2 regions of the Pseudoxanthomonas sp. 22568 genome follow, and region 1 is predicted to be linked to the other one. Evidence: riboswitches for the same ligand, from Rfam matches in the RefSeq annotation. Region 1 holds a riboswitch; the other holds the start of a gene.
The links. Region 1 has a riboswitch for glycine ahead of ACTJI2_RS15315 (trimeric intracellular cation channel family protein). Riboswitches for the same ligand answer to the same signal wherever they lie in the genome.
Positions count from the first base shown of each region.

Region 2: linked by a shared signal. The riboswitch ahead of gcvP (aminomethyl-transferring glycine dehydrogenase) and the one ahead of ACTJI2_RS15315 (trimeric intracellular cation channel family protein) in region 1 are both predicted to bind glycine.

Region 1 is NZ_JBQENC010000012.1:88,060-103,449, reverse strand. Features, by position in the region: gene groL (chaperonin GroEL) at 1-1,567, shown strand, start outside; gene ACTJI2_RS15320 (3-deoxy-7-phosphoheptulonate synthase) at 2,283-3,356, shown strand; gene ACTJI2_RS15315 (trimeric intracellular cation channel family protein) at 3,677-4,294, opposite strand; glycine riboswitch at 4,406-4,497, opposite strand; glycine riboswitch at 4,508-4,600, opposite strand; gene ACTJI2_RS15310 (GNAT family N-acetyltransferase) at 4,656-5,177, shown strand; gene ACTJI2_RS15305 (acetyl-CoA hydrolase/transferase family protein) at 5,523-7,037, opposite strand; gene ACTJI2_RS15300 (hypothetical protein) at 7,166-9,361, shown strand; gene lipA (lipoyl synthase) at 9,758-10,789, shown strand; gene ACTJI2_RS15290 (carboxy terminal-processing peptidase) at 10,983-13,175, shown strand; gene yedA (drug/metabolite exporter YedA) at 13,444-14,346, shown strand; gene rarD (EamA family transporter RarD) at 14,343-15,260, shown strand; gene ACTJI2_RS15275 (alpha/beta hydrolase family protein) at 15,285-15,390, opposite strand, start outside.
Region 2 is NZ_JBQENC010000016.1:21,530-36,919, reverse strand. Features, by position in the region: gene ACTJI2_RS17335 (XAC0095 family protein) at 1,652-1,921, shown strand; gene ACTJI2_RS17330 (phospholipase D-like domain-containing protein) at 2,380-4,158, shown strand; gene ACTJI2_RS17325 (hypothetical protein) at 4,260-4,592, opposite strand; gene ACTJI2_RS17320 (hypothetical protein) at 4,851-6,296, opposite strand; gene ACTJI2_RS17315 (DNA-binding protein) at 6,634-7,146, opposite strand; gene ACTJI2_RS17310 (pyridoxamine 5'-phosphate oxidase family protein) at 7,312-7,803, shown strand; gene ACTJI2_RS17305 (cupin domain-containing protein) at 7,938-8,279, shown strand; gene ACTJI2_RS17300 (hypothetical protein) at 8,472-8,774, shown strand; gene ACTJI2_RS17295 (GNAT family N-acetyltransferase) at 8,822-9,295, shown strand; gene gcvP (aminomethyl-transferring glycine dehydrogenase) at 9,666-12,584, opposite strand; glycine riboswitch at 12,637-12,750, opposite strand; gene ACTJI2_RS17285 (VOC family protein) at 12,918-13,373, shown strand; gene ACTJI2_RS17280 (multidrug effflux MFS transporter) at 13,370-14,626, shown strand; gene ACTJI2_RS17275 (hypothetical protein) at 14,648-15,076, shown strand; gene ACTJI2_RS17270 (metal-dependent hydrolase) at 15,183-15,390, opposite strand, start outside.

The sequences.
Region 1 (15,390 bases):
CGCCGTCAAGGCCACCCTCGGCCCGAAGGGCCGCAACGTCGTGCTCGAGAAGAGCTTCGGCGCCCCGACCATCACCAAGGACGGCGTTTCCGTCGCCAAGGAAATCGAACTGGCCGACAAGTTCGAGAACATGGGCGCGCAGATGGTCAAGGAAGTCGCTTCCAAGACCTCCGACAACGCCGGTGACGGCACCACCACCGCCACCGTGCTGGCGCAGGCGCTGATCCGCGAAGGTTCCAAGGCGGTCGCCGCCGGCATGAACCCGATGGATCTGAAGCGCGGCATCGACAAGGCCGTGATCGCGGCCGTGGCCGAGCTGAAGAAGATCAGCAAGCCCACCGCCGACGACAAGGCCATCGCCCAGGTCGGCACCATCTCCGCCAACTCCGACGAGTCGATCGGCAACATCATCGCCGACGCGATGAAGAAGGTCGGCAAGGAAGGCGTGATCACCGTCGAGGAAGGCTCGGGCCTGGACAACGAGCTGGACGTCGTCGAAGGCATGCAGTTCGACCGCGGCTACCTGTCGCCGTACTTCGTCAACAACCAGCAGTCGATGACCGCCGACCTGGATGACCCGTTCATCCTGCTGCACGACAAGAAGATCTCCAACGTGCGTGACCTGCTGCCCGTGCTGGAAGGCGTGGCCAAGGCCGGCAAGCCGCTGCTGATCGTCGCCGAGGAAGTGGAAGGCGAAGCGCTGGCGACCCTGGTCGTCAACACCATCCGCGGCATCGTCAAGGTCGTGGCCGTGAAGGCCCCGGGCTTCGGCGACCGTCGCAAGGCGATGCTGGAAGACATGGCCGTGCTGACCGGCGGCACCGTGATCTCCGAGGAAGTGGGCCTGTCGCTGGAGAAGGCCACCATCAAGGATCTGGGCCGCGCCAAGAAGGTGCAGGTCTCGAAGGAAAACAGCACCATCATCGACGGCGCCGGCGACACCTCCGCCATCGAAGCGCGCATCAAGCAGATCAAGGCGCAGATCGAAGAGACCTCTTCGGACTACGACCGCGAGAAGCTGCAGGAGCGCGTGGCCAAGCTGGCCGGCGGCGTGGCCGTCATCAAGGTCGGTGCCGCCACCGAAGTCGAGATGAAGGAAAAGAAGGCGCGCGTTGAAGACGCCCTGCACGCCACCCGTGCGGCCGTCGAGGAAGGCGTGGTCCCGGGCGGCGGCGTCGCCCTGATCCGTGCCAAGGCCGCCATCGAAGGCCTGAAGGGCATCAACGAAGACCAGACCCACGGCATCCAGATCGCCCTGCGCGCGATGGAAGCCCCGCTGCGCGAAATCGTCACCAACGCCGGCGAAGAGCCCTCCGTGATCGTCAACAAGGTCAAGGACGGTTCGGGCAACTTCGGCTACAACGCCGCCAACGGCGAGTTCGGCGACATGGTCGAGTTCGGCATCCTGGATCCGACCAAGGTCACCCGCACCGCGCTGCAGAACGCCGCGTCCATCGCGGGCCTGATGATCACCACCGAAGCGATGGTGGCCGAGGCTCCGAAGAAGGACGAGCCGGCGATGCCGCCGGGCGGTGGCATGGGCGGCATGGGCGGCATGGATTTCTGATCCGGCCCTCCAGGCAAACCCGCAAGACGAAAAACCCCGCCGCAAGGCGGGGTTTTTCTTTGGGCCTGGCAACCTCCTCTCCTGCGGGAGCGACGTCAGTCGCGAGCTTTTGCCATTGGCGCCTCTGCCCTTCCCGAATGATGAACGGAAGGCTCGCGACTGACGTCGCTCCCACAAGGAGATGGCGGGTGCTTGACCGAAGCGATGGTGGCCGAGGCTCCGAAGAAGGACGAGCCGGCGATGCCGCCGGGCGGTGGCATGGGCGGCATGGATTTCTGATCCGGCTTTCCAGGCAGTACCGCGACACCGGAAAACCCCGCCGCAAGGCGGGGTTTTTCTTTGGTGCGGATCTCCCCTTTTCTTTTCCTGTGGGAGCGACGTCAGTCGCGAGCTTTTGCCCCCTGGGCCCGTGTCCTTCCCGAATGATGAACGGAAGGCTCGCGACTGACGTCGCTCCCACAAGGGGAGGGCGGGTGCTTGCAAATGAAACATTTTGCATCGCGGCAAAGCTGTGTTATCAATGCACTCCAATGAACGCAGCCCGCGCCAGCTTTTACTTTTGGTACTACTTTCCGATGCCGCTGGCGGAGGAAGGACTGCGCTCACCCTGAAGAAACATTCAGACGCATTCCCGAAAGCCGCCAGCGAACCTGGCGGCTTTTTTGCTTCCAGGGCTGGCGACATCGCACACAGACAACGAACTGGAGATTTCCCGATGGCGCCCCACACCGACGATCTGCGCATCCGCAAGCTGGAACCGCTCACGCCTCCGGCCGAGGTCATCGCGGAACTGCCCTGCGACGAGGCCGTGTCCGAAACCGTCAGCCGCAGCCGCGAAGCGCTGCACGCGATCCTGCATGGCCGCGACGATCGCCTGGCGGTGGTGATCGGCCCATGTTCCATCCACGACCCGATCGCCGCGATGGAATACGCGCAGCGCCTGCGCCCGCTGCGCGATGCGCTGGGCGGCGAACTGGAAATCGTCATGCGCGTGTATTTCGAGAAACCGCGCACCACGGTCGGCTGGAAGGGCCTGATCAACGATCCCGGCCTGGATGGCAGCTTCCGCATCAACGAGGGCCTGCGGCTGGCGCGCGGCCTGCTCCGCAACATCAACCGCCTGGGCCTGCCGGCCGGTTGCGAATACCTGGACACCACCTCGCCGCAGTACATCGCCGATCTGGTCGCCTGGGGCGCCATCGGCGCGCGCACCACCGAGAGCCAGATCCATCGTGAACTCGCCTCGGGCCTGTCGTGTCCGGTCGGCTTCAAGAACGGCACCGACGGCAACGTGAAGATCGCCGCCGACGCGGTCAACGCGGCTTCGCATCCGCATCATTTCCTGGCCGTCACCAAGGAAGGCCGCTCGGCCATCGCCGCCACCACCGGCAACCCGGACTGCCACGTGATCCTGCGCGGTGGCAAGGCGCCGAACTACGACGCCGACAGCGTGGAGGCGGCCAGCCAGGTATTGGCGAAGGCGGGCCTGGCGCCGCGCCTGATGATCGACGCCAGCCACGCCAACAGCCTGAAGGATCCGGAAAACCAGCCGCGCGTGATCGAGGACATCGCCGCGCAGATCGAGGCCGGCGAGACCCGCATCATCGGCGCGATGATCGAAAGCCACCTGGTCGCCGGCCGCCAGGATCTGGTGCCGGGCCAGCCGCTGGCCTACGGACAGAGCATCACCGACGGCTGCATCGGCTGGGACGCGTCGGTGGCCGTGCTGGAACGCCTGGCCACCGCCGTGCGCCGTCGCCGCGAGCGCAACGTGTCGCAGGCGGCCTAGTCCGCATCGTGGAGGGCCGCAGGAGCGGCCCGGGCGCGACGGCGATCCGTTCCCCTCTCTCCGGATCGTCGGCGCAATCCCGGGGCCGCTCCTGCGCGGAGCGCCATTCCCCAAGGCAGAAACGCCGGACTCAAGGTAGGAGCGCCGTCCCGGCGCGAGCTGTTTGCTTCAGGACGTCCTGATCTCGAAGCATCCTCGATCCGGGCACCCCGCGAAGAGCTCGCGGCCGGAGGCCGCTCCTACCGGAGGTGCGGATTCCGGATTCAGGTGTTCGTTGACGCGCCCGCGTCTGGAGAAGCCTGCGCCGCCGTGCAACGCGCTCAATGCGTTTCGCCGCGATAGACGAACTTCGGTACGTCCCAGTTGTAGCGGATCGCCAGCAGTCGCAGCAGGAAGCCGCCGCCCAGGCAGCCCAGGGTGGCGGTGGACTCATTCACGCCCGCGTGCAGCAGGAGCAGATACGCCGCGCCGGTCAGCAGCGAGACGCTGGCATACAGTTCCTTCTGGAATACCAGCGGAATCTCGTTGCACAGCACATCGCGCAGCACGCCGCCGAAGGTGCCGGTGAGCATGCCGGCGATCACCACGATGGCCGGCGCGTGCCCGGCCTCGCGCGCGATCGCGCAGCCGATCAGGGTGAAGGCGACCAGGCCCAGCGCATCCAGCCACAGGAACGCCTGGCGAAGATGATGCATCCAGCGGGCGACGAAGGTGGCGACGATGGCCGCGCCGATGGTGTAGCCCAGGTATTCCGGATGCTTCACCCAGCCCAGCGGGTAGTGGCCGAGCACGATGTCGCGCAGCGAGCCGCCGCCGAGCGCGGTGACCGAGGCGATGATGACGACACCGAACAGATCCATCCGCCGACGGCCGGCGGATAGCGCGCCGGTCATGGCTTCGGCGGTGATGGCGACGAGGTAGATCAGGGACAGCAGCATGGGGAAGGTTCCGGCGGGAGGTGGCCGGAACCGGCGGGAATTGCGCGCACGCGGTCCACGCGCGGAGGGCGCGTGGGACGGAACACTCAATTCATGACCGGAATCCGGTGCCGCTCCCGCTGTCCTTTTGCCTGAGAGTTCGGCGGCGTGGGCCGCTTGCCCCTTCGGCGGGTCATCGAAGACCTCTCTCCAGATCGGCGTGGGTGGATGCAGTGGATGGTTGCGTCCAGCAACCGGGCCTGAGCGATTATGGGAGCCTGCGCCTTCGGCGGGAGCCGTGCGGCTCCGCTCTCCTGCATCCGGCGCGCACTTTAGCAGAGACCGATGTGAAAATACCGGCTCCACTGGCCTGCCTGTCCCCATGATCGCCTACGCGCTGCGCTCCGAAACCCCCGCCGACCTGACCGCCATCCGCGCCCTGATCACGGAAGCCTTCGCCGGCGCCGAACACAGCAGCGGCACCGAGGCGGCGATCGTCGACGCGTTGCGCGCGCGCGACGAGCTGACCCTGTCGCTGCTGGCGGAACAGGATGGGCGGGTGATCGGCCACGTCGCGTTTTCGCCGGTGGCCATCGGCAACGGCGCGGCCGGCTGGTACGGGCTGGGGCCGGTGGCGGTGGCGCCGGACTGCCAGGGCGCCGGTATCGGCGCCGCGCTGATCGAAGCCGGCCTGGCCCGGTTGCGCCAGGCCGGCGCGGGCGGCTGCGTGGTGCTGGGCGATCCCGGGTATTACGCGCGTTTCGGTTTCGCGAACGAGGCCGAGCTGCGTTACGAGGGCACACCGGCCGAATACTTCATGGCGTTGACCCTGGATGGCAGCCGGCCGCAGGGGGCGGTGGCGTACAGCGTGGCGTTCGAGGCGACGGAAACCACGCGGGACTGACATTGGCTTTGCCTCCCCCTTCGGAGAAGGGGGATTGAGGGGGATTTGTTCTTGGCGCCAACAGCAAATCCCCCGTCACCTGCTGCGCAGGTGCCCGCCCCCTTTTGCAAAGGGGGCTATCGATGTGGCGCCTTTGCTTATGCCTCCCCCTTCGAAGAAGGGGGACTGAGGGGGATTTGCTCTTGGCGCCAAAAGCAAATCCCCCGTCACCTGCTGTGCAGGTGCCCGCCCCCTTTTGCAAAGGGGGCTATCGATGCTGCGACTTCTGCTTTTACCTCCCCCTTCGGAGAAGGGGGACGGAGGGGGATTGATCAGCCATGCAGCTGTTGAAACGCGCTTGCTCTTTCAGGCCTTCATGCTGCCCGTGTCCAGCCACCGCTGGTGCCACGACAGTGCCTCGGGCAACAGGTGCGGGGTGTGGCGGCCATAGCTGGCATGCAGGGCGCGTTCGAAATAGTCGGTCAGCGCGTCGCGGTAGTCCGGATGCGCGCACTGCGCAATCAGCACGCGCGCGCGTTGCTTGGGCGAGAGGCCGCGCAGATCCGCAAGCCCCTGTTCGGTGACGATGATCGAGACGTCGTGTTCGGTGTGGTCCACGTGGCTGACCATCGGCACCAGCGAGGAGATGCTGCCGCCCTTGGCGGTGCTGGGGCTGAGGAAGATCGAAAGGTAGCCGTTGCGGGCGAAGTCGCCGGAGCCACCGATGCCGTTCTGGATGCGCGAGCCCATGATGTGGGTCGAATTGACGTTGCCGTACAGGTCCGCTTCCACCATCCCGTTCATGCAGATGCAGCCGAGCCGGCGCACCAGTTCCGGATGGTTGGAGATTTCCTGCGTGCGCATGACGATGCGTTCGCGGTAGAAACCGATGTTCTGCTTGAACACCTCGTTGGCTTCCGGGCTCAGCGCGAAGCCGGTGCACGAGGCGCTGCGCAGCACGCCGTCGCGCAGCATGTCCAGCATGCCGTCCTGGATGACCTCGGTGAACGCGGTCAGGTCGCGGAAGCCGCTGGCGCTCAGGCCGGCCAGCACCGCGTTGGGGATGTTGCCCACGCCCGATTGCAGTGGCAGCAGATTGGGCGGCAGCCGGCCCTTTTTCACTTCGTGCTGCAGGAATTCGATCAGGTGCGCGGCGATCCGTTCGCTGGTCGCATCGGCCGGATTGAACGGGCTGTTGCGATCCGGGCCGTGGGTGCGCACCACCGCGACAATCTTGTCCGGGTCGCAGCGCAGCGCGGTGTCGCCGATGCGATCGTCCGGATGGATCAACGGAATCGGCTTGCGGTGCGGCGGCAGCGCGGTGCCGTAGTAGATGTCGTGCATGCCGTCCAGGCCTTCGGGCTGCCAGTCGTTGACCTCGACGATCACCTTGCGCGCCAGATCCAGCCAGGTCTTGTTGTTGCCCACCGAGGTGGACGGCACCAGCGCGCCGTCCTCACGGATCGCCGACACTTCCACCACCGCGGTATCGACCTCGCCGTAGAAGCCGAACCAGGTGTGCTGGGCGACGTGGCTAAGGTGGGTGTCGAGGTATTCCAGGGTGCCGGCGTTGATGCGCTGGCGGGTGTCCGGATCGCTCTGGAACGGCAAACGCAGGGCGATGCCGTCGACCTTGGCCAGCGCGCCGTCCAGTTCCGGCGCGGTGGACGCGCCGGTGAGCAGGCGGATCTGGAAGCCCTGGCCCTGCGCGTGGCAACGGTCGATCCGCGCCGCCAGTGCCAGCGGCACTTCCTTCGGATAGCCCGAGCCGGTGAATCCGCTCATGGCCACGGTCTCGCCGGGCTGGATGTGCGCGGCGGCTTCTTCGGCGGAAACGGCGAGCGCGCGCAGGCGCGGATGGCGGATACGGTCGCTGGACATGCGGGGGAGCGGAACCAGAAAGCGGAAAGCGCGCATTATCGCCCGCGGGCCCGGCCCGGGGGCCAAGACGATCGGGGAATACACCGCATGCGATGTTTCGTGTCCCGTGGTTCGGGCATGCTGTGCGCATGAACAGGACGTCGATTTCCGGGCTCGCCCCCCGCTGGAGCAGCACACGCCGCTGGCTGCTGCGCGCGGCCTTGGCCCTGCTGGCGCTGTACGCGCTGTACCTGGCCGCGGCCAATCTGTGGATCAACACCGCTTTGGGCGAGCGCACGCTCAACCGCAAGCCGGAGAAATTCCAGATGCATTGGGCCGGCGGTCACAGCTGGTGGCCCGGACGGGTCAGCCTGCGCGAGGTGAAACTGCAGGGCCAGGTGCGGCGCATCGCCTGGCAGGCGCAGGCCAGCGCGGTGCAGGGCGAGATTGCGTTGTGGCCGCTGCTGCGACGGGAACTGCACGTGCCGTGGGTACAGGCCGACGGCGTGAGCGGCGGCGTCCATCGCGCCGAACGCGAACTGCCGGTGCCGCCGCCACGCGACGGCGGGTGGGTGTTGCGCTTCGATCGCATCGCCAGTGACAGCCTGACCCGCGGCGAGTTCGACGGCCTGCGCCTGGACGGTGAAGGCAGCGCGCAGGTCGGTTTCGTCAAGCAACTGCGTGGCGGGCCAATGGAATTGCTGCCGTCGCGCGCGGCGTTCCGCAAGGCGCGACTGGTCCGCGATGGCGAGGAGGTGCTACGCGAGGCGGAACTGGAAGCCAACTTTGCGATCGCCAGGCACCGCCGCGAGGAGGCGCCGGGCCTGCGCAAGTTGCTCAAGACCGACGCGCGGCTGAAGCTGCGCGGCATCACCAGCGCCATCGACGTCACTCCGGTGCCGGGCGGCGTCACCCTCGCGCTCGTGCCCGGGCGCGGCCAGGCCAATATCGATCTCGGTTTCTCCAGGGGCGCGCTCACGCCGGGCAGCCACCTGCAATGGAGCATGCCGATCGGCGGCAGCGACGCATCCGGCGTCTCCCGCACCGACGCGCTGGGCATCGCGCTGGCGGTGGATCGCCAGGACATCGCGCTGAAGGTGAAGGCGCCGCCGCTCGCCCAGGGCCGGATGTCGGTGGACGCGGATCTGCGCCTGCGCGGGCGCGAGCTTCCGCTGGGAGATTTCCCCTCGCTGCTGCCGCGCGCGTCCGGGCACGTGGTCGGGCGCTGGCGGTTCTCCTCGCTGCACTGGATCACCAGCCTGTTTCCGCGGACGCCGTGGCTGCAACTGGAAGGCGCGGGGGACGTGGATGCCGACGTGCAGGTGGTGAACGGGCAACTGGCCGCCGGCAGCCGCATCGGCGTGCCGGAGGTGGACGCGGTGGCCGATGTGATGGGCAACCGCATCCGCGGCCGCGCCCACGCCGATATCCGCCTGGACGCCGGTCCCAAGGGCGAACTGGTGCCGCGGCTGCAGGCGGTGATGGAGCAGTTCCATGTCGCCTCGGTGCGCGCACCGCAGCGTCCCTATGTGCAGGGTCGCAACCTGCGCCTGTTCCTCAACGCCGATGGCCCCTTGCAGGACCTGCGCAACGCGATGCGCGGGCGGGTGGTGTTCGACAACGCCAACGTGCCGGACCTGCGCGTCTACAACCCGTACCTGCCGCGCCGGCACATGCGCTTCGACGGCGGCGCCGGTTTCCTCAGCGGCGATCTGTCGCTGGATACCGCCGGCGATGTCGGCCACGGCCGCCTGCGCATCACCGGGCGCGGCGCGCGCATGCATCTGGCCGGAATCGATCTGCGTGGCGACGTGGACATCGGCCTGGCCCTGCGCCGCGCGGATCTGCGACGGCGCGCGTTCGTCGCCGACGGCAGCACCGTGCAGTTCCGCAACCTCGGTTTCCGCGAACCCGGCGGCGATGCGCGCAGCGGCTGGTGGGCGAAGCTGCGGCTGGATCGCGCGCGCCTGGACGTGGATCGCCCGCTCAGCGCCGGAGGCAGCGCGGCGGTGCAGATGAAGGACGTGGGTTTCCTGCTGGCGCTGTTCTCGCGCAAGAAGGACTACCCCAAATGGGTCTACCGGCTGGTCGACGCCGGCCAGGCGCAGGCCGATGGCCGGGTGCAGTGGCGCGACGACGTGCTGGTGCTGGACCGGGTGAAGGCGAACAACGACCGTTTCGACCTGCAGGCCCGGCTGCGCCTGCAGGGCCCGCGTCGCAGCGGCCAGCTCTACGCGCGCTGGGGCGTGCTCAGCGCGGGGCTGGAATTGCAGGACAATGCCCGCCGCTGGCATCTGGTGAAGGCGCGGGAGTGGTACCAGGGGCAGCCGGATCTGCTGCGTTGAGGACCGTTTTGCGCAGTTGAACGGTTTGGCCCCTATTCAGGTTTCAGCCGTGTGAATCGTGAAACCGGTTACAGGATCGGCCCGAAAATTGGTCTGGCATCGGTAACATCCAAGCAGAACAAGGCTTTTCGGAAAAACCCCGTTCCCGGCTCAAATGTACTGCCCGGTTTTGTTTTGCAGTGCAGCGTGCAAGCCCCGCAACCGCTCCTTCACGATGGCCCCGCATCCCGACGTGGGGGAGGGAGCAAGCCCGCAACTGGCCTAGCCATTGCGGGCTTTTTTATGCCCGGGATTTGGGATTCGGGATTGGGGATTCGCAACAGCGCGGTGTGGCCGCAATGCTGGATTCCGGTAGGGCGGCTGTCGGTGGGGTGGGGGAGGCGTAGAATTCACGCCATGAACGAGTCCTCCCCGCGCCAGATTCCCCTCCAGGTCGTTTCCACCGCCGCCGCCGCCTCCGCCCCGCTGGAAACGGGCGTCAAGCAGTTGGGCGGCGACAAGATTTCCCGTTCGCCGGTGCAGTTCGCCGACGCGCCGGTGCTGCGCAAGCCGTCGTGGATCCGCGTGCGCATTCCCAGTGACGGTTCGGTGGCGCGGCTGAAGGCCAAGCTGCGCGAGAACCGGCTGGTCACCGTGTGCGAGGAGGCCAGTTGCCCGAACATCCACGAGTGCTTCGGCCACGGCACCGCGACTTTCATGATCCTGGGCGAGGTCTGCACCCGCCGCTGTTCCTTCTGCGACGTCGCCCACGGCCGGCCCAAGCCGCCGGATGCGTCCGAGCCGCTCAGCCTGGCGCATACCGTGGCCGACATGGGCCTGAAGTACGTCGTCGTCACCAGCGTGGATCGCGATGACCTGCGCGACGGCGGCGCCCAGCATTTCGTCGACTGCATCGCGGCCATCCGCGAGCATTCGCCGGGCACCCGCATCGAGATCCTGACCCCGGACTTCCGCGGCAAGGGCCGCATGGACCGGGCGCTGGAAATCCTGGCGGTGAATCCGCCGGACGTGTTCAACCACAACATCGAGACGGTGCCGGACCTGTACCCCAACGTGCGCCCCGGCGCCGACTACCAGTGGTCGCTGACCCTGCTGCAGAAGTTCAAGCAGCAGCATCCGGAGCTGCCGACCAAGTCCGGCATCATGCTGGGCCTGGGCGAGACCATGGAGCAGGTGAAGGCGACGCTGCGCGACCTGCGCGCGCACGACGTGGAGATGGTCACCATCGGCCAGTACCTGCAGCCCACCGCGCACCATCACCCGGTGATGCGCTACTGGACGCCGGAAGAGTTCAAGGAGCTGGAGCTCTACGGCAACGAGCTGGGTTTCAGCCACGTCGCCTCCGGCCCGCTGGTGCGTTCGTCCTACCACGCCGATCGCCAGGCCGCCGAGGCCGCGGCCAGCGTCCGCAACGCCGCTGCCGGCTGAACCGCGGGTTGGCCGACGGACGGCCAGCCGAAACAGGTTCACTTTTCTCTACGGGCCCGGGGTTAGGGTCTCTTTCGGCAGGCCCATCCGCCTGCCGAAAGACAGGGATGACAAGCGCCGCAACTTTGGGCACTGTCTGGCTGTCAGATGTCCCCGCCGTTCTCCTGCAAGGCCTCCGGGCCGCGAGTACCCGATGAAAGTGAAGAAAGTCCCCGCCGTCCTCCTGCTGTCCCTGGCGCTGGCGTCGCCGCTGGCGCTGCTGGCGCGTGGCGATGGCGACAACCGCGTCGCGCTGCCAACCGCGCCCACCGCGGACCAGGCCACCACCTCCAAGCTGGTCTACGGCCTGCTGTCCGACAGCCGCTACGCCTACCGCCCGCGCGCGCTGGATGAAACGTTGTCGGCGGACATCTTCAAGCGCTACCTGGAAGCGCTGGACGGCGGCAAGCAGTTCTTCACCGCCGCCGACGTGGCCAAGTTCGCGCCGTTCAAGGCGCAGATGGGCGAGGCGGTCCGCAGCGGCGAACTGGATCCGGCCTACGACGTCTTCACCATCTACCGCCAGCGCGTGCAGCAGCGCGTGGCCTACGCGCGCTCGCTGCTCAAGCAGGACTTCGACTTCAGCGGCGACCAGCGCTGGGAGTACGACCGCAAGGACGCCCCGTGGGCGGCCAGCACCGAGGAACTGGATGCGCTGTGGAAGAAGTCGGTGATGAACGACTGGCTGCGCCTGAAGCTGGCCGGCAAGAAGCCCGAGGATATCCGCAAGACCCTGGACAAGCGTTACGCCAACCTGCAGCGCACCGTCGACGAGTTCAAGAGCGAGGACGTGTTCCAGGCGTTCCTCAACAGCTACACCGGCGCGATCGACCCGCACACCGATTACTTCACCCCGCGCACCGCCGAGAACTTCAACCAGTCGATGTCGCTGTCGCTGGAAGGCATCGGCGCGGTGCTGCAGCGGCAGGACGATCTGGTGGCGATCCGCGAGATCGTGCCCGGCGGCCCGGCGGATCTGAGCGGCAAGCTCAAGGTCGGCGATCGCATCGTCGCGGTCGGCCAGGGCAAGTCCGGCGCGATGACCGACGTGATCGGCTGGCGCATCGACGACGTCGTCGCCCAAATCCGCGGCAAGAAGGACACCCAGGTCCGGATCGAATACATCCCGGTCGAATCCGGCATCGACGGCAAGCACGCGCAGGTCACCATCACCCGCCAGAAGGTCAAGCTGGAGGAACAGGCGGCCAAGGCCGAGACCATCACCCTGCCGGCCGCCAACGGCGAGCCGCAGCGGCGCATCGGCGTGATCAAGCTGCCGGCGTTCTACCAGGACTTCGAGGGGCGTCGCCGCAATCCCAACGACTTCACCTCGGCCACCCGCGACATCGCCAAGCTGCTGGCCCAGTTCAAGACCCAGGACGTCGACGGCGTGGTCATGGACCTGCGCAACAACGGCGGCGGTTCGCTGGACGAGGCGGTCGAGCTGACCGGCCTGTTCATCGACAAGGGCCCGGTGGTGCAGGTGCGCGAGTCCGGCGGTCGCGTCACCGTCAACAGCGATCGCAAGCCGGGCGTGGCCTGGGACGGTCCGCTGGCGGTACTGATCAATCGCGGTTCGGCTTCGGCCTCGGAGATCTTCGCCGGCGCCATCCAGGACTACGGCCGTGGCCTGGTGATCGGCGAGACCAGCTTCGGCAAGGGCACCGTGCAGAACATGGTGGATCTGGATCGCTGGCCGGCCAACGAGACCGCGCGCTTCGGCCAGGTCAAGCTGACCATCGCGCAGTTCTTCCGCGTGGCCGGCGGCAGCACCCAGCACAAGGGCGTGGTGCCGGATCTGGCGTTCCCGGTGAGCGTGGACGCCAGCGAATACGGCGAGAGCACCTACGACAACGCGCTGCCGTGGACCCGCATCGCCGCGGTACCGCACACCCAGTACGGCAACTTCGCGCCGCTGCTGCCGAAGCTGGAAGCCCTGCACGCCTCGCGCGTGGCCAAGGACAAGGAATTCCAGTGGTGGACCGAGGATGTGGCGACGTTCCGCGCCGAGGCGGCCAAGAAGTACGTCTCGCTCAACGAGGCCGAGCGCCGCGCCGAACGCGACAAGCAGGACACCCTGCGCAAGACCCGCCAGGCCGAACGCAAGGCGCTGGGACTGGCGCTGGATCCGCTGGCCGACGATCTGGCCGACGACGGCCTGGGCGCGAGCGAGCGCGACATCGTCAAGGATGCGGCCCGCGAGAAGCTGGTCGACAAGCGTCCGGATCCGCTGCTGCGCGAATCGGCGGCGATCCTGGGTGACGCCATCGGCGTGTTGAACCAGGACCGTAAGCTGTCGGCGCAGGTGCTGCCGGAATCGACGGGACCGGGACGCTGGGCGGATTGAAGCCGGGCGTGGTTTGTAGAGATGAGAAAAGCGCGGCCTTCGGGTCGCGCTTTTTTTTGGGGGTGCTCGCGGCGGGGTGGGGTGTTGGGTTGTTTTCCGGGACGCCGGGGAAGGGGTTTACGGTCGCGACTTACGTCGCTCCTACAAGGATGGGGCGGGAGACTTGAGCCAGATGAAAGGCGGACCGTGAAAGCTTTCAACGGTGGGGTCGCGCCGTGGCCGTCGGGGCTGGCCTAGAATAAGCGTCAATACGCTTGGCGCCTCCCCCATGAACTCCTCCGCTTCCAGCACCGCCGCGCCCGCGCGCGGTGGCGTCGCCGTCGTCGTCGCCCTGGCCCTGGTCTATGTCGTCTGGGGCTCCACCTATCTCGGTATCCGCCTGGCCCTGGAAGGCGGCTATCCGCCGCTGTTGATGGCCGGCGGCCGTTTCATCGTCGCCGGCACGTTGATGTACGCGGTGCTGCGCTGGCGCGGTTATGCCGCGCCGACCCGCGCGCAATGGAAGAACGTGGCCTTCATGGCGCTGGCGCTGCTGCTGTTCGGCAACGGCTTCGTGTGCGTGGCCGAGCAGACCGTGTCCTCCGGTCTGGCCGCGGTCGCGGTGGCCTCGATGCCGCTGTGGATGGGCCTGTTCGGCGCCATGCGCGGACAGCATCCCAGCCGCGCCGAATGGGCGGGCATCGTGATCGGCTTCCTGGGCGTGGTCTGGCTCAACTCCGGCAGCGCGCTGACCGCCAGCCCGAAGGGGCTGGTCATGTTGCTGATCGCGCCGATCGCCTGGGCCTACGGTTCGGTGTGGAGCCGTGGCCGCGACCTGCCGTCGCCGTTCATGTCGGCGGCCGCGCAGATGGTGTGCGGCGGCGTGATCATGCTGGTGGTGGGCACGGCGATCGGCGAGCGCTTCACCCAGTGGCCGACGTTGCAGGGCACGCTGGCGGTGGGCTACCTGGCGCTGTTCGGTTCCATCGTCGCCTTCAGCGCCTACGTCTGGCTGCTGCACAACGTGCGGCCGGCGGTGGCCGGCAGCTACGCCTACATCAACCCGGTGATCGCGGTGGCGCTGGGCGCGTGGATCGCCCACGAGAGTTTCAGCGCGCATGACCTGGGCGCGATGGCGTTGATCCTGCTGGGCGTGGTGGTGATCACCCTGGCGAAGGCGAAGCGCTCGTGAGCCAGCACGGTATCGATCGCAAGGGGCTGGTCATCACCAGCCTGACCTTCGTCCTGTGGGGCGTGGTGCCGCTGTACTGGCACCTGCTCAAGGTGGTGCCCTCGTTCCAGATCATCGCCCACCGGATTGTCTGGAGCGCGTTGCTGGTGATCGGCTGGCTGGTGCTGAAGAACGGCCTGGGCTGGCTGCGCGCGATTCGCGCCCAGCCGCGCGCGTTGGCCGCGCTGGGATTGAGCAGCCTGCTGATCGCGTTCAACTGGGGCTTGTACATCTGGGCGGTCAATGCCGGCCACGTGGTCGAGACCAGCCTGGGTTACTTCATCAACCCGCTGCTCAACGTGCTGCTGGGCGTGCTGGTGCTGCGTGAGCGGCTGAGCCGCCTGCAATGGGTCGCGGTGGGCTTCGCGCTGATCGGCGTGGCCTGGCTGACCTGGCAGGCCGGTTCGCCGCCGTGGATCGCGCTGGGACTGGCGCTGTCGTTCGGCATGTACGGGCTGGTGCGCAAGCTGGTGGCGGTCGACGCGGTGGCCGGGCTGGGCGTGGAAAGCCTGTACCTGTTCCTGCCGGCGCTGGCGTTCGTGGCCTGGGGCGAGAACGGCCACGGCGGCGGCTTCCTGCAGGGCTGGGGCTGGCAGATCGATCTGCTGTTGATCTTCGGCGGCGTGGTCACCGCCATTCCGCTGATCGGCTTCGCCTACGGCGTGCGCAGGATTCCGCTGACGGTGGTGGGGCTGCTGCAGTACATCGCGCCGAGCATCCAGTTCCTGATCGGCGTGTTCGTGTTCCGCGAGCCGTTCGGCGCGGCGCAGGCGCTGGGCTTTGCCGCGATCTGGACCGGCCTGCTGATTTTCGCCGGCGACGGGCTGTGGCGTTCGCGCCAGCGGCCGCCGGTGGCGGCCACGGTCACCGAGTAGCGCGCTCGGAGTGATGCGCCGCGCTCAGGCGCCGCCCGGTGCCAGCGGTTGCGGGCAGGCCGGCGTCGCCGTCGGCGTGCGCTCGAACCAGTCGATCACCGTCGGCGCCAGCCGATCCAGCCGCATCGGC
Region 2 (15,390 bases), on a different contig from region 1:
CAAGTCGTCTAATTTTGTGACTGCGAAAGCCCATGCGCACTGTTCTAGTTCTTGTCTAACAATGGACTCCGCTTCTAGTGCTAGTCCGCCAAGAATTAATTGGTTGACAGCGTGAAAGGTTGACCGCATTCGAATAAGAACATTTGCAGCATATACTTGACCAGATCGAGGTTCGGAACTGAACCGCCCTGTGCTGAGTAGATTTGAATAGCTGCCTGCAATATCTCCTACGTGAAGCGTCAGCTCTTTTAGACTTCCGGTAGGGCACCTAAGGTCATCATCAAATGCAGACAAGTACTCTTCGCGATGCCTCTTATAGATATAGTCAATGGATTTGTTTCCATCAACGTGAGTAATTCCGGCAGCAAACATCATGGCCTTGAACTCGGGATCGGATTTGATAGGGACGCCAACGCTGAAATGGCGATTTCCTATTACCTCCATTTCATCGAAATGCTTAGACCAAATGATTCTACGAACACCATTCCAGGGCATTGATATTACTCCGGCGCGAAAATTATTCCTGGTGGTTTTACTTGGGTAGTTCCAGGTGGCTTGTTGTTTCCCAGTATTTATAGCCAGGTGTTATGTGGAAGATTGAATCTCATGGCTTCGCATTGATTTTCTATCTCCTTGCTTATTTTTTGAATAACTATTCGAAGTGATCTAAGGTCTTTCCGACTCAATGGCTCTCTGGTGATTCTGGATACTGCCGAATCGCCTCCCGGAAAAAACCGAATACTTAGGTCAAGAGAGTCTGCATCTGAGTGCGCGATCTCTTTTTGCCTTAGGCGAATCATGAAATCATGAAGTTCGCGTTGAGAACGAGTGAGTTCGCGAAGAACTGAGCCAGGAGCTGTGCGTTCAGCTAATTGAGATTGTCCGCGAGTGTCCACGAATGGACGCGCGTAAGCGACCACTAACGCAGTCGTAAGTATGATGAGGTCTATGGGGTGTTCCCCACTAATCGATCGCCTCAGGCCTGACTTATCTATGAGGTCGATTGCAGCAGTTGCCTCTATCAGATCCATGCGGGAAATCCATAAGCGACGATAGCGTCTTAGTAGGCGATCTTGTATTTCAGAATTTGTTGGTTTTGGAATGTCCAAGAATATCTAGTCCATAGTCTGGATGGAGTCTCCAGGTGACGTATTTTTATTGAAGATAGTTTTTATCTCATATCAACAGAATTGCGTTGTACTGTTTTGTGTCAGGGAACCCTTGTTCCGCGCAGCTGATACTAGGTCCATGGAGTTAGACGAACAAGCGGACGTTTAGTCGAATTTAAGGTCATTCGCCTATGCCGGCTTGGACATCCCCGTAAAGTCACGTCGCCTTCACTCAATGCTCAACTCACTGGGAATAGATAGGCTCAATGTGCGTTGACACCACCCACCCCAGCCCCTAACCATTGCCCCCGGAGCCTCGAAACTCCTCACTAAGCGGTACCCACCTCCGAAACACTGGTGGGTTTTTTATGCCCGAACTCACGTTCGGGCATAATTTCCCGTCGCAGGCTTCCTGTGTCGGGAGGGCGGCTAATACAACACCCCACAAGGGGAATACGCCCGCCGTCTTAGTGCGGTTTCGAGCCTCCCGACATCCCGCCTGCGCGTGCAGGCGGGCCTCTGTACTGCAAGGGAGCAATGCCATGGGCGACGATCGCCATCACTCTCACTCGAACCGCCATCCCCCGCGCGAAAAGAAGCGCACCGGCTACCTGCTGACCCAGGACGCCTACCACCTGCTGTACGGCCTGCGCGAACGCGTCCGCCTGACCACCACACTGGCCCGCTCACGCAGCGAGCTGTCCAACCGCTACGAGCCCACCCCGCCGGTGGGCGACTGGGCCTACATCCTGGAAAAGTGGACCGAGGAGCTGGACTTCGTGTTGAAACACACGAGCTGGCAGCCGCGCTAGGTGGTACTTCGCTGGCAAGGAACCGGGTGGCGGTGTCGCCCGGTTCCACGCTGATAACGCCAATGTACGGTGTTGGACGGCCAACAACCACGTTTTTTGCCTTTCGTCGGGCAGTCGGACTGACCTGACAGGCAGGCTTGCGTCTGCGCTTCGGCCCACCGACGAACGGTGGCTTTTCTGTGGCCGACCCGACGGCATTGTCGCGTGGTCAGGGAGGACGGATCTCCATTCCCGCTGATGCCGAGGGAGTCGGCATGAGTCAGGCCATTGCCCGCAGGCAACATTGGACGCAAGGACGCGCCGCCTGCGCGCGCCGGGCCATGCCGCGCGCGAACGCCAGGGAGCGCGGCCATCTCGCCGAGTATCTGGCCGCGACTCCCGCATTTTCGATTTCCGCATAACGAGCACCACGGCGTCGCCATGGTGGCGGCGTCGAATCGCGCCAGGAGGGTCGTGCAATGCGCTTCAAGTCCAAGAGCCAGCAGGGGTTCCAGATTTTTGCGGTGACCGGCGTCAACACCATCAGTTTCGGCATCCATGCCAGCGCCGCCGCGCGCAAGGGGTTGCTGGGATTCGCCATCGAGCGGGAGGATCCGGCGGAGGACCAGCGGTACTTCATGCCCGGATTCAAGGTGTTCGAATCCATCATTCCGGTACCCGGCGAAAACACGCGTGTCAGCACGGAACAGCATCCCGTCCAGGATTTCATCTGGAGCGACTTCACCGCCAAGGACGGGCGCGACTACACCTACCATTTCTATCCGATGCGCGGTAAGCCGAAGAATCTGGAGCGCGGTCCGGCGGTGACCATCGAGGTGCGGACGGAAAAGCTGTACAGCACGGGCGAGCACGATGTGTTCTTCAATCGCGGTGTGGCCAGCAGCCAGGCGTATACGGCGAAGTTCGGCAATCGGCGCCCGGATCAACTGGAAGGAGCCAAGCAGCAGGAAGCCCTGGCGTGGCTGAGCCGGGATCTGGATGAGGCACTGTTGAAGTTCATTCAACAGGCCAAGAAGGGCGATGCGTTGCGTGGTTGCTTCTACGAGTTCCGCTATCCGCCAGCGGCCGAAGCGTTCAAGGCGGCCATCCAGCGCGGCGTGGACGTAAAGCTGATTGTCGATGCCAAGGAGAACGCGAAGAAGAACAAGAAGACCGGCAAGCTAGAGCCTCCCTTTCCGCGGGAGGAGAACCTGGCGATGATCAAGGCGGCGGGCATTCCGAAAAAGGCGGTCATCCTGCGCGAAGCGCGCCCCAACAACATTCAGCACAACAAGTTCATGGTGTTGTTGAAAGGCAAGGCGCGGAAGCCTGCACAGGTCTGGACCGGGTCCACCAATCTCTCGGTCGGCGGAATCCATGGACAGACCAATGTGGGGCACTGGCTGCGCAACGAGGAAGTGGCCGATGCCTTCCATCGCTATTGGGAACTGCTGGAAACCGATCCGGGTGCCGTCCGTGACGACCCGGAGGCGAGGCAGCGCAACACCGAGTTGCGCGACGCGGTGGAGGAACTGTGCGAGGTGCCTCTGGCGCGCGAGGACATTCCCAAGGGGGCCTCGCCCGTGTTCAGTCCTCGCAGCGGGCCGGGCGTGCTGGACCTGTACGTCAACCTGGTGGATGAGGCGGACTACAACGCCTGCATCACCCTGGCGTTCGGGGTCGGCAAACAGTTCAAGGACAAGCTAGGCGACAACACCAAGGACGGCCACCTGCTGCTGATGCTGCTCGAAAAGCAGGATAAACCGGGGAAGAAGAACGCCGAGGAATTTGTCACCCTCAATGCCAGCCAGAACATCTACAAGGCATGGGGAAGTTACATCGATGATCCGGCCTACCAATGGGCGCGGGAAACCAACGCGCGGATACTCAAGTTCAACTCGCACGTCAGCTACGTGCACTCCAAGTTCCTGTTGCGTGATCCGCTGGGGCCGGACCCCATCGTGGTCACCGGTTCGGCCAATTTCAGCAAGGCGTCAACCAACGAGAGCGACGAGAACATGCTGCTGATTCGCGGCAATCGGCGGGTCGCGGACATCTACTTCACCGAGTTCAACCGCATTTTCTTCCATTACTACTTCCGCGCGGTCCGGCAGCAGGCGGATGAGATGGGGAAGGAAGCGCCGCCCTTCCAGTTCCTGTCCGACAAGCCGGAAGGCTGGTTGAAGCAGTACAAGCCCGGCTCGCTGCGGCAGAAGCGGCTGGACATGTTGCTGGAAATGAAAGGATTCGACGCGTAGAGCGGAGCTTGCTCCGCTGCTTCTGGCGTGAGGTTGGGGCATACGGCGCCGAGCAAGCTCGGCGCTACGGGGCGGATGCCGAGCAAGCCCGGCGCCACGGTTTACTGCCCGAACGGCGCGGCCTTGACCGGCTGGCCCTTGGGCGAGCAGACCGGCGGGTTGGTCATGCCCATCGACAGCAGGTTGCCGCCGTTGACGATGCAGTTGAATTCCTTGCCGTCCTTGGCCTTCAGGGCGACGTAGGTGTTGGTGCCTTCGGTGCGGCGGCTGACCAGGGTGAGGTCTTCCGGCATGTAGCCCAGCGCACCACCGGTCTGGGACTTGATCTTGTCGTCGCTGAGGTTGTTGGTCTTCTGCGCAATCGAACTGCAGGCGGCGGCCTGCAATACCAGCAGCACCAGTGCCGGCTTCCACATCATCTTCCACATTTTCATGTTCATCTCCTTGGTCATCACCGCGGGCGCGGCGAGCGGTGCCATTAGCGGCGACAGGAGGCTATCCAGTGGCGGCGACGGCCGGGAGCGCGCTGGTGCGAACGGCACCGAAGGAATGACGAACCGCCCAGGCTGCGTGACCGCAAGCACACAGGGGGCTCGGCTCGCCCTGTGGGATGGGAAGCGCGGACGTTCCGATGCGGCGCGATGGTTTGCGCAGACGAGAGCCGGCGGTGGCGATGGTAGACCGTGAACCGGCTAGGGGACGCGGCTGGGGCGGTTACCCTGACAACGCATCTCGGAGCCCCCGGCGAAGCGCGCCGTGACCAGGTTCTCCACGAAGCCATTGAAGGCTTCGCCCCAGATCGCGTTGTGGCCGTTGACCAGTTTCCCCTTCACCCGCACGACCATGTAGGGCGAATGCGGATCCGGATCGACCGGGTTGTCCTGGTAGCGCTTGAGTTCGACGCCGTCCAGGCTCCAGGTGTTTTCGTTGCCGCAGATGAAGTCATCCCAGCCCGGATAGTTGGGACGGATGGCGTCGGCGACCTGGCTGAGCGTCTTCATGCCCATCAGGCTCTGGATGCCCAACAGCTGCCGGGTCCGGTTGGGCACATCCAGGGTGTGGGTCCACTTTTCCTTCAGGTGGCCCAGTGCAACGAGGTCGCGTTTGCGCTGGCCCTGCGTGGTGTAGTTGTTGGTGAGGGTGGAGAAGAAACGACCGGCGGGAAAGGCGTAGCGCGTGGCCTTGTCCTTTTCCGACATGAACACCGCCAGGATCGGCATCTGCCCGCGCGCGAAGGGCGTCTGCCGCGAGCGCGCTTCCAGCGGGTCGTAGCGGGTGTTTTCGAAGGCCGGGTTGACCAGGATGACCATGTCCGCGACCGAGGCCGGGACCTGTTTGCAGGCGTCCTTCTGCAACGCTGCTCCTTCAGCGGATTCCACGCGGGTATTGGAGAACGGTGCGATCTTCAATTGCGGGCCGCCGGGTCCGGCGGCGGGCACGCATTGCTGGGCTTCCACCAGTTCGCGCATCAGCAGGTGTTCGGTGGCGTTGTAGACCAGCGCGCCGCCGAAGCTGTGGCCGGCGACGACCAGCGCGTGCCGACCGCCGTTGGCCGCCGGCTGCGAACGCAGCGCGGACAGTTCGGAGATGACCTCGATGGCGCCGTCGGTGCCCACGCGATGCGCGGTGGCCTTGCGGCGCCAGAAGGTCAGTTCCTTGCCCGGTTCCCACTTGGCGCTGAGGCCACGCCAGCCCAGGTAGACGCCTTCGACCTGGCGGCGTTGTTCCGGCGGAATCTTGTGCTCGTCCTCATAGGCGGCCAGGTTGGCGCGCAGTTTGACCAGCAGGGCCTGGAAGTCGCGCACGTTCTCGTCGCCCACCTCCGCGTTGTGTTTCCAGCCGTGCGCGAACAACACCAGCAGGGTGGCGCGCTGGCGGGTGCGTTCGCGCACCAGGTCCAGCGCCTGGCGGGTGCGCGCGCGATCGTGCAGCGCGCCCTGGTCATCGAATTCGACATAGGTGATGTAGGCGCCGTCCGGCCCGCTGCGCAGCGGATGACGGATCGCCGCGCGGCAGTCGCGCTGCTCGGTTTCCTGGCAGGGCGTGGCCGATGCAGGCTGCACGCGATAGGCGACGTTGTGCGCGCAGCCGACCAGCCACAGGCAGGCGACCGCGACGAGCGGACGGAACAGGTGCATGGCGATTCCCCGATTGATCCTTCAAACATCCTTGCCGGTGGCGCGCGGCCGCCAGCTCCACTTCCTCGCCGGCCCTCCCCAGGGCCGTATCGGCGATATCGGCAAGCGTATACCAGGACTGTAGCGCCGGGCTTGCCCGGCGGCCGGGGTGGGGCAACAGCAGCGGAGCAAGCTCAGCTCTACGCGGGTGTTGGACGGTGCAGGGGGGAGAGGCCGCGGAGCGTGGTCGGGTGGGTCTGGGTCCACCATCGCGGTGCCGGGCGGTGGGTGAGCCTTCTGGCTTCACCCGGAGTTGGCGCCCGGCGACGGCAATGGTGGGCCGAGGCCCACCGGGTGGTCAGGATGCCTTTTTGCGGGTACGCGCGGCCTTCTTGGCGGCGGCCGAGCGCTTGGCGGGGCCCTTGGTGCGGGCGGCTTTCTTTGCCGCGGCGGAACGGTCGGCGGCGGTGCGCTTGCTGGCCGCCTTCTTGGCCTGTTTGGACAGGGCGGTGCGGCTGACGGCTTTCTTGGCGGTCGTTTTGCTGGCGGTCTTCAACGCCTTCTTGGCACCGGTCGAGCGCTTGGCGGCGGGCCGCTTCGCTGCGGCGGTCTTCTTCTTGCCCTTGGCGATGTCCTTGCGGGCTTTCTTTTTGATCGCCGGCGAGGCGGTTTCGCCGGGTTCGACGTCGATGCCGGCGCGGCGGGCCTTGGACAGGCCGATGGCGATGGCCTGCTGGGTGTTCTGGACGCCGTGCTTGCCTTCGCGCACGTGTTCGATTTCCTCGCGAACGAATTCGCCCGCCTGGGTGCTGGCGGACTTGCCTTCGCGCTTGTCGCGTTCGACCGCGCGGCGGGTTTTTTCTTCCGGCATGGCGGCGTCCTCCTTCGGACAACGAGCCTGTGTTAGTCCCGTCGGCGTGAACAGGCGGCGAAGGACGGTTGGCGGGCGCGACTATCACGGCGATAACGCTTGCTTGACGGCGGCGTGACATGTGCGGGGCTAGCGTGAAGCCACCTGTTTCGAGGGAGTATCGTCATGCATACGCCACAGGAACTCGAAAAGAAATTCTGGAAGCTGCTGAAGTCCGACATGGTCATGATGATTGGCCTGGAGGGCGCCGAGGACGGCCACACCCGTCCGATGACTGCGCAGATGGAGGACGAGGAACACGGACCCATCTGGTTCTTCACCACCACCGACAATCGCCTGGCCCAGCGCGTGGGCACGCCGCAGCGCGCCATCGCCACGTTCTGCGCGAAGGGCCATGACCTGTTCGCCAGTGTCAACGGGATGCTGGTGGAGCATACGGATCGCGAAGTGGTCGACCGGTTGTGGAATCCGTATCTGGCCGCCTGGTACGAAGGCGGGATGGAGGATCCGCGATTGGCCCTGTTGCGCTTCGACGCCGAGCACGCGGAAATCTGGTTGAACGAGAACTCGATGCTGGCCGGAGTGAAGTTGATGCTGGGCATGGATCCGAAGAAGCATTACCGCGATCGCGTGGCCGAGGTGAATCTGCGGCATTGAGGGGTTGGGGTGAGGCTGTCACTGCGGATGCTGGACGGATTGCCCCCATCCGCCCTTCGGGCACCTTCCCCCGCACGCGGGGGAAGGGCGCGCGCCGGCTACGGCCAATGCCGCAATGACAATTTGGAGCCGGCATGCACTACAAACACCTGCGGTTTGGACAAGGCTTTCGTACCGCTTTCGCGGTGCGGGAGGTGCAAGCGGCGGAGATGGTGATCGCGCCGGGCGAGGCCGAGGGCGGGCCTGACAACCGGCATCGCGGTGCGGACCAGTGGTTGTATGTGGTGTCCGGCACCGGCGTGGCCACCATCGAAGGCGAGCGGCAGACGTTGCGCGCGGGCAGCCTGCTGGTGATCGAACACGGCGAGCGCCACGAGATCCGCAATACCGGGCGGACCTTCCTGAAGACGCTCAACTTCTATTACCCGCCGGCATACGACCAGGACGAGGAAACCCTGTCGGCGGGCGAGGGCTGAGGGAATTGGGCGGGCCGGCATGTGGCTGAATACGGGGAGCCGGATATTCAGTTCCGGCTTCACCGGCCCGAACGGTGAATGACCATGGCGCGTGCGGCCTGTCCGATCCGTCGTGCCCGCCGCGTGAGGGAAACCAACGACGCGGAGAGGGGGGCTTTGCGGCGGTGCCCCCTTATGTCGGAAGTCGATTGCATGCTGTTGTCAGACACCCAGATCCATACCCACCTGTGCCGGCTGGAAGCCACCGATGCGCGCGCCATCGGTCAACTGGAAGCGTTGACCGTCTGGATGGCGGCGCTGGTGCAGACCCATCCGGATGGCGAGCGCTTGCGCGCGGTCGCGCAGAAGTTGGCCGCGCGCGGTTCGTTGCGGGCCATCGCCGGCTATCAGGAGGAAGCGGCGGCCTATGACGCCACGTTCTGCCAGCTGATGGCGCTGAGCGACGGGACCCGCCCGTCGATTCCGGTTCCCGCCGCGCCGCCGCCACGCGTGTGACGCCGGACTGGGATAGAGTCGCCGCTCCCGTCCCGCGGCTTTCGTCCATGTCCGAGGTTTCGCTGGTCCCGATGAGTGAGCGCGCGTTCCGCACGTTCCTGCATGTCGCAGTGGAAAATTACGCCGCGGAGAATGTCTCTGCCGGACGCTGGCCCGCCGAAGGTGCGCGTGAGCGCTCGCAGGAAGCCTTCGCGCAATTGCTGCCGCAGGGAGCGGCCACGCCGGATCACTATCTGTTCGAGATCGTTGCCGGCGAGGAAGGCACGGTGGGATCGCTGTGGTACGGCGTATACACCGAAGGCGAGCAGCGCCAGGTGCATGTCTATGACGTGCTTGTGCATCCGGCGCATCGCCGTCGTGGCTATGCCGCCGCTGCGTTCACGGCGATGGAGGCGCAGGTGCGCGCGCAGGGGATCGATCGGATTGGCTTGCATGTTTTCGCACACAATGCGGGTGCGCAGGCTTTGTATGCGCGACTGGGGTATTTGACGGTGAGTCATAACCTCATCAAGCAGCTTTAGGGTTGCTCATCTCCGACTTCGAGCAGCTTCCCTCGCTGGCGGGAGGGATGTAGGTGTGGGGAAACAAAAGCAAATCCCCCTCAGTCCCCTTCTCCGAAGGGGGAGGAACAGCGGATGGCCGGTGAACCGCACTTGAAAAGCCCCCTTTGAAAAAGGGGGCGGGCACCCGCGAAGCGGGTGACGGGGGATTGACCAGCCATTCGGCTGTTGAGAAGCGCTTGCTTTTGGCGCGGAGAGAAATCTGAGAGATGAAGGCATACGAACTGCCCCATCCGCCCTTCGGGCACCTTCCCCCGCGGGCGGGGGAAGGGGGCGTTGCAGCGTGCGAGTACTCCCCAAAAAAAAGCCCCGCATCGCGGGGCTTTTTTTTTTACATCACGTTCGGCTCGCTGAAGGCTTCCGGTTCGCCGGCGAAGGCTTCCACCGGGATGCAACTGCAAAACACGTTCTTGTCGCCGTGCACGTTGTCCACGCGTGCGACCGGCGGCCAGTACTTCTGCAGCTTCAGGCTGGGCAGCGGGAACGCGGCCAGTTCACGCGGATAAGCGTGGGTCCATTCGCTGGCGCTGACCTGGGTGGCGGTGTGCGGAGCATGCTTGAGCGGATTGTCCTCGCGATCCAGGCGGCCGTCCTCGACCGCGCGGATTTCCTCGCGGATCTGGATCATCGCGTCGATGAAGCGATCCAGTTCGTGCTGCGATTCGCTCTCGGTCGGCTCGACCATCAGCGTGCCTGCCACCGGGAAGCTCAGGGTGGGGGCATGGAAGCCGAAGTCGATCAGGCGCTTGGCCACATCCTCGGCGCTGATGCCGGTGGCGTCCTTGAGCGGGCGCAGATCCAGGATGCACTCGTGCGCGACCAGGCCGTTGCGGCCGGTGTACAGGGTCTCGTAGTGCGGGGCCAGGCGCTTGGCGACATAGTTGGCGTTGAGCAGCGCCACCTGGGTGGCCTTGCGCAGGCCGGCCGAGCCCATCAGGGTGATGTACATCCAGCTGATCGGCAGGATGCTGGCGCTGCCGAAGCTGGCCGCCGATACCATGCCCACGTCGCCTTCACCGCCCAGCGTGCGCGGCAGGAACGGCGCTAGGTGCGACTTGACCGCGCACGGACCCACGCCCGGGCCGCCGCCGCCGTGCGGAATGCAGAACGTCTTGTGCAGGTTGAGGTGGGAGACATCCGAACCCCACTTGCCCGGCTTGGCCACGCCGACCAGCGCGTTCATGTTGGCGCCGTCGGTGTACACCTGTCCGCCGTGCTGGTGGATGATGTTGCAGATCTCCACCACGTCCTCTTCGAACACGCCGTGGGTAGAGGGGTAGGTCATCATGATCGCGGCCAGGCGATCGCTGTACTTCTCGGCGGCGCGGCGGATGTCCTCGACATCGACGTTGCCGTTGCTGTCGCACTTGGTGACCACCACCTGCATGCCGCACATCTGCGCGCTGGCCGGGTTGGTGCCGTGCGCGGATTCGGGAATCAGGCAGATGTCGCGCTTGGCCTCGCCGCGCGAGCGGTGGTAGGCGCGGATGGCCAGCAGGCCGGCGTATTCGCCCTGCGCGCCGGAGTTGGGCTGCAGGCTGACCGAGTCATAGCCGGTGCATTCGACCAGCATGGCTTCCAGGCCGTCGATCAGTTCCTTGTAGCCCTGCGCCTGATCGGCCGGGGCCAGCGGGTGCAGGTTGCCGAACTCCGGCCAGGTCACCGGGATCATCTCGGCGGTGGCGTTGAGCTTCATGGTGCAGCTGCCCAGCGGGATCATGGTGCGATCCATCGCCAGATCCTTGTCGGCCAGCGCACGCATGTAGCGCAGCAGTTCGTGCTCGCTGTGGTGGGTGTTGAACACCGGGTGGGTCAGGAACGGGCTGGTGCGGCGCAGGGCTTCCGGGATCAGCGAGGGGGCGCTGGCGTCCAGCGCGTCGATGCCCGGCAGGGTGGCGCCCGGGGTGGCGAACACGCCCCACAGCGCTTCGACGTCGGCGCGGGTGGTGGTTTCGTCCAGCGAGATGCACAGCGTGCCGTTGCCACGCACGCGCAGGTTGATGCGGGCCTGCCTGGCGCGGGCCAGGATCGCCTCGGCGGCGTCGCCGGCGTCGATGCACAGGGTGTCGAACGCGCTGGCGTGCACCGTGGCGTGGCCGAGCGCGCGCAGGCCTTCGGCCAGGATGGCGGTCAGGCGGGCGACGCGGCTGGCGATGCGGGTCAGGCCTTCCGGACCGTGGTAGACGGCGTACATCGAGGCCATCACCGCCAGCAGCACCTGCGCGGTGCAGATGTTGGAGGTGGCCTTCTCGCGACGGATGTGCTGCTCGCGGGTCTGCAGGGTCAGGCGGTAGGCGGGATTGCCGTCGGCATCCACCGACACGCCAATCAGGCGGCCCGGCATGGAGCGCTTGTAGGCGTCGCGGCAGGCCATGAAGGCCGCGTGCGGGCCGCCGAAGCCGAACGGCACGCCGAAGCGCTGGGTGTTGCCGACCACGATGTCGGCGCCCATCTCGCCCGGGGTCTTGAGCAGGGTCAGCGCCAGCAGGTCGGTGGCCATCACGAACAGCGCCTGGTGGCCGTGGATGATCTCCGCGTCGCGGCCCCATTCCTCCAGCCAGCCGCTGGACGCGGGGTACTGCACCAGCACGCCGAAGTAGTCACCGGCGGCGAGCTTTTCATGGAACGCTTCGGTCGAACGGACGATGTCCACGGTCAGGCCCAGCGGCTCGGCACGGGTCTGCAGGACTTCAATCGTCTGCGGATGGGTGTCGCCGGCGACCAGGAACACGTTGGACTTCGACTTGGCCGAACGCTTGGCCAGGGTCATCGCCTCGGCGGCGGCGGTGGCTTCGTCCAGCAGCGAGGCGCTGGCGATTTCCATGCCGGTCAGGTCGGTGATCATGGTCTGGAAGTTGATCAGCGCTTCCATGCGGCCCTGCGAGATTTCCGCCTGGTACGGGGTGTAGGCGGTGTACCAGGCCGGGTTCTCCAGGATGTTGCGCAGGATCACCTTCGGAGTGTGGGTGCCGTAGTAGCCCTGGCCGATGAAACTCTTGAACACCTGGTTCCGGTCGGCGACGGCGCGGATCTTGGCCAGCGCCTCTTCCTCGGTCATCGCTTCGGGCAGGGCCAGCGGCGCGGCGGACTTGATGTTGGCCGGCACGATGGCGTCGGTCATCGCCTCCAGCGAGTCGTGGCCGACCACGCGCAGCATGTGCGCGATTTCGGCGTCGTTGGGACCGATGTGGCGGGCGATGAAAGCGTCGTGGTGCTCGAGATCGCGAAGCGAGGACGGAGTCTGGGACATGGGCAGGGGCATCCGGAAAAGGCATGAAGCCGGGCGTGCGAAGTGCGCACGTGGGTGCCCCTCTGTCCTTTTGCCTGAGAGTTTGGAAGCGCCGCGGACGAGGTCGCGGTGGTGCTTCGTGCCCCTTCGGCGCCGGCGCGTGGCCGATCTCTCCAGAGTGTTTGCAGCGGGGGTGGTATCGGGCCTGAGCGATTACGGGCGTTTGCGCCTTCGGCAGCGGGTTTCCCCGCTTCTCCCACCTGGGTCTTGCGGCGCGGATTATAGCCTGCGGCCGCCCGCATCGTCCCGGTTGGCCTTACCATGTCCGGCCCCCCGCGCCGGCCATCCCTGTTCATGAATGCGCCCCCTTTCCGACTCCTGCGCCTGGACCACATCGTCCTGCGCGTCCGCGACCTGGCGGCCATGCGCGCCTTCTATTGCGGGGTGCTGGGCTGCACGGTGGAGCGGGACCGGCCGGAGCTGGGCCTGTTGCAACTGCGGGCCGGCGAGTCGCTGATCGACCTTGTGCCGGTGGACGGCAAGCTGGGCCGGCTGGGCGGGGCCGCGCCAGGGCCGGAAGGCCACAACGTCGACCACCTGTGCCTGCGGGTGGAACCGTTCGACCGCGAGGCGCTGGCGGCGTACCTGGAAGCGGCCGGGGCGACCCTGGCCGAATTCGGTGAGCGCTACGGCGCCGACGGCATGGGACCGTCCCAGTACCTGCGGGACCCGGAAGGCAACACGGTCGAGCTGAAGGGCCCGCCGACTTCGCCGCCGGTGGACCCTTCGGCGGTCGGGAGCGCGCCATGACCGGCGTCCGCAAGCTGCCGTCCAACCGCCGCCTGGCCCTGCTGCTGGGCGGGCTGGCCATGTTCGGCCCGTTCTCGATCGACACCATCTTCCCCGCGTTCAACGCGATGGGTGCGCAGCTGGGCGCGGACAAGCTGGCGATGCAGCAGGTCATCAGCATCTACCTGCTGACCTACGCGTTGATGAGCCTGGTGCACGGCCCGCTGTCGGATGCGTTCGGCCGGCGCAAGGTGATCCTGGGCGGGCTGTTCCTGTTCCTGCTGGCGTCGATTGGCTGCGCACTGTCGCGCGACATGACCACGCTGCTGCTGTTCCGCGCGCTGCAGGGTTTCTCGGCCGGCGTGGGTTTCATCGTCGGCCGCGCGGTGATCCGCGATGTGCTGCATGGCGACGACGCGCAGCGGCTGATGAGCCAGGTGTCGATGATCTTCGGCATCGCCCCGGCGATCGCGCCGATCATCGGCGGCTGGATCCTGGGCTGGAGCGCGTGGCCGGTGATCTTCTGGTTCCTGGCCGGCTTCTCGCTGCTGCTGTTGCTGACCGTCGGCCTGTGGCTGCCGGAAACCCATCCGCCGGAAGTGCGGGTGAAGGTGTCGCCCAAGCACCTGTTGCGTGACTACTTCGCCATCGCCCTGAATCCGCGTTTCCAGCGGCTGGCGGCGGCCGGTTCGCTGAGCTTCGGCGGCATCTTCCTGTACATCGCCTCGGCGCCAATCTTCGTGATGGATCGGTTGGGCTTGAACGAGCAGCAGTTCGCCTGGCTGTTCCTGCCGACCATCGGCGGCATGACCCTGGGCGCGTTTGTGTCCGGCCGCGCCGCCGGCCGCATCAGCGGCACCCAGCTGACCCGCATCGGCTTTGCCTGCATGGGCGTGTCGACGCTCGCCAACATCGCCTACAACGCATGGGCGGGGGATGCGATCAGCATTCCGTGGGCGGTGCTGCCGATGTGCCTGTCGGCGTTCGGCGTGGCACTGATCTTCCCGATCCTCACCCTGGCCATTCTCGACATGTATCCGCGCCAGCGCGGCGCGGCGTCGTCGTTGCAGGCCTTCAGCAACCTGCTGGTCAACACGATCATCGCCGGCGTGGTTTCCGCGCTGTTGAGCCGGCACGGGCTGTGGCTGGCGCTGGGCGCGGGCGTGCTGACGCTGGCCGGCTGGGCGATGTGGCGCTGGGAAGCGCAGGTAAGCCGACGCGCCGAAGCCTGTCCGAAAGAACCCGCCGCGCTTGAACCCACCGATCAGATCTGAGCTCCGACAAGGAAATCCCCGATGTCCACCCATTCAAAGGCCCGCCGCGACGCCAAGAAGCGCAGGGCGATCAAGGCACGCAACCTGGCTCGCGCCAATGCCCCGGCGATCGAGCCGCATGCCGAGCTGCGAAATCCGCAGGGCGATCTGCTGGCCGGCATCGTGCGCCAGGCCGGCGTGTGGGTGCTGGGCATGGACGGCCGCATCGCCGGCAGTTCCGACAGCGCCGCCGAGGTGCTGACGATGATCAAGCGCGCCGCCGCCCTGCACGAAGCCAACGGCCAGCCGGTGCGGCTGGTTTACTCGGATGAGCTGCGCGACACCGCCGTCATCGAAGCCGCCGCCCAGGGCATGAGCCTGGAGGACTTCGAGAAGAAGCTGGAAGCCGAGATGAGCGCCGGCGCCGAAGACGCCGATTCCGAACCGGACGCCGCCCCCACCCAGCATTGAATGGTTTCCTTGTAGGAGCGACGTCAGTCGCGGCCGGATGGGGGAATGCCTCGTCGCGACTCACGTCGCTCCTACAAAGGAGCATGAGTCGCGACAGCTGGATGCTTCATCGCGACTTACGTCGCTCCCACAAGAAACGTGGTGTGGCTAGCGTCGCCATCAGCAACAACGCCGGCACGCCAATCCAGCGGGCTTCCGACCACAGCACCTCCACGCCGCGCGCGCTGAAGAACCGGTGCGCGAACGGCGATACCTCGATGACCTGCCAGGGTGCGAAGAAACGCTGCTCCGACCACGGCCACAGCAGGGCCACG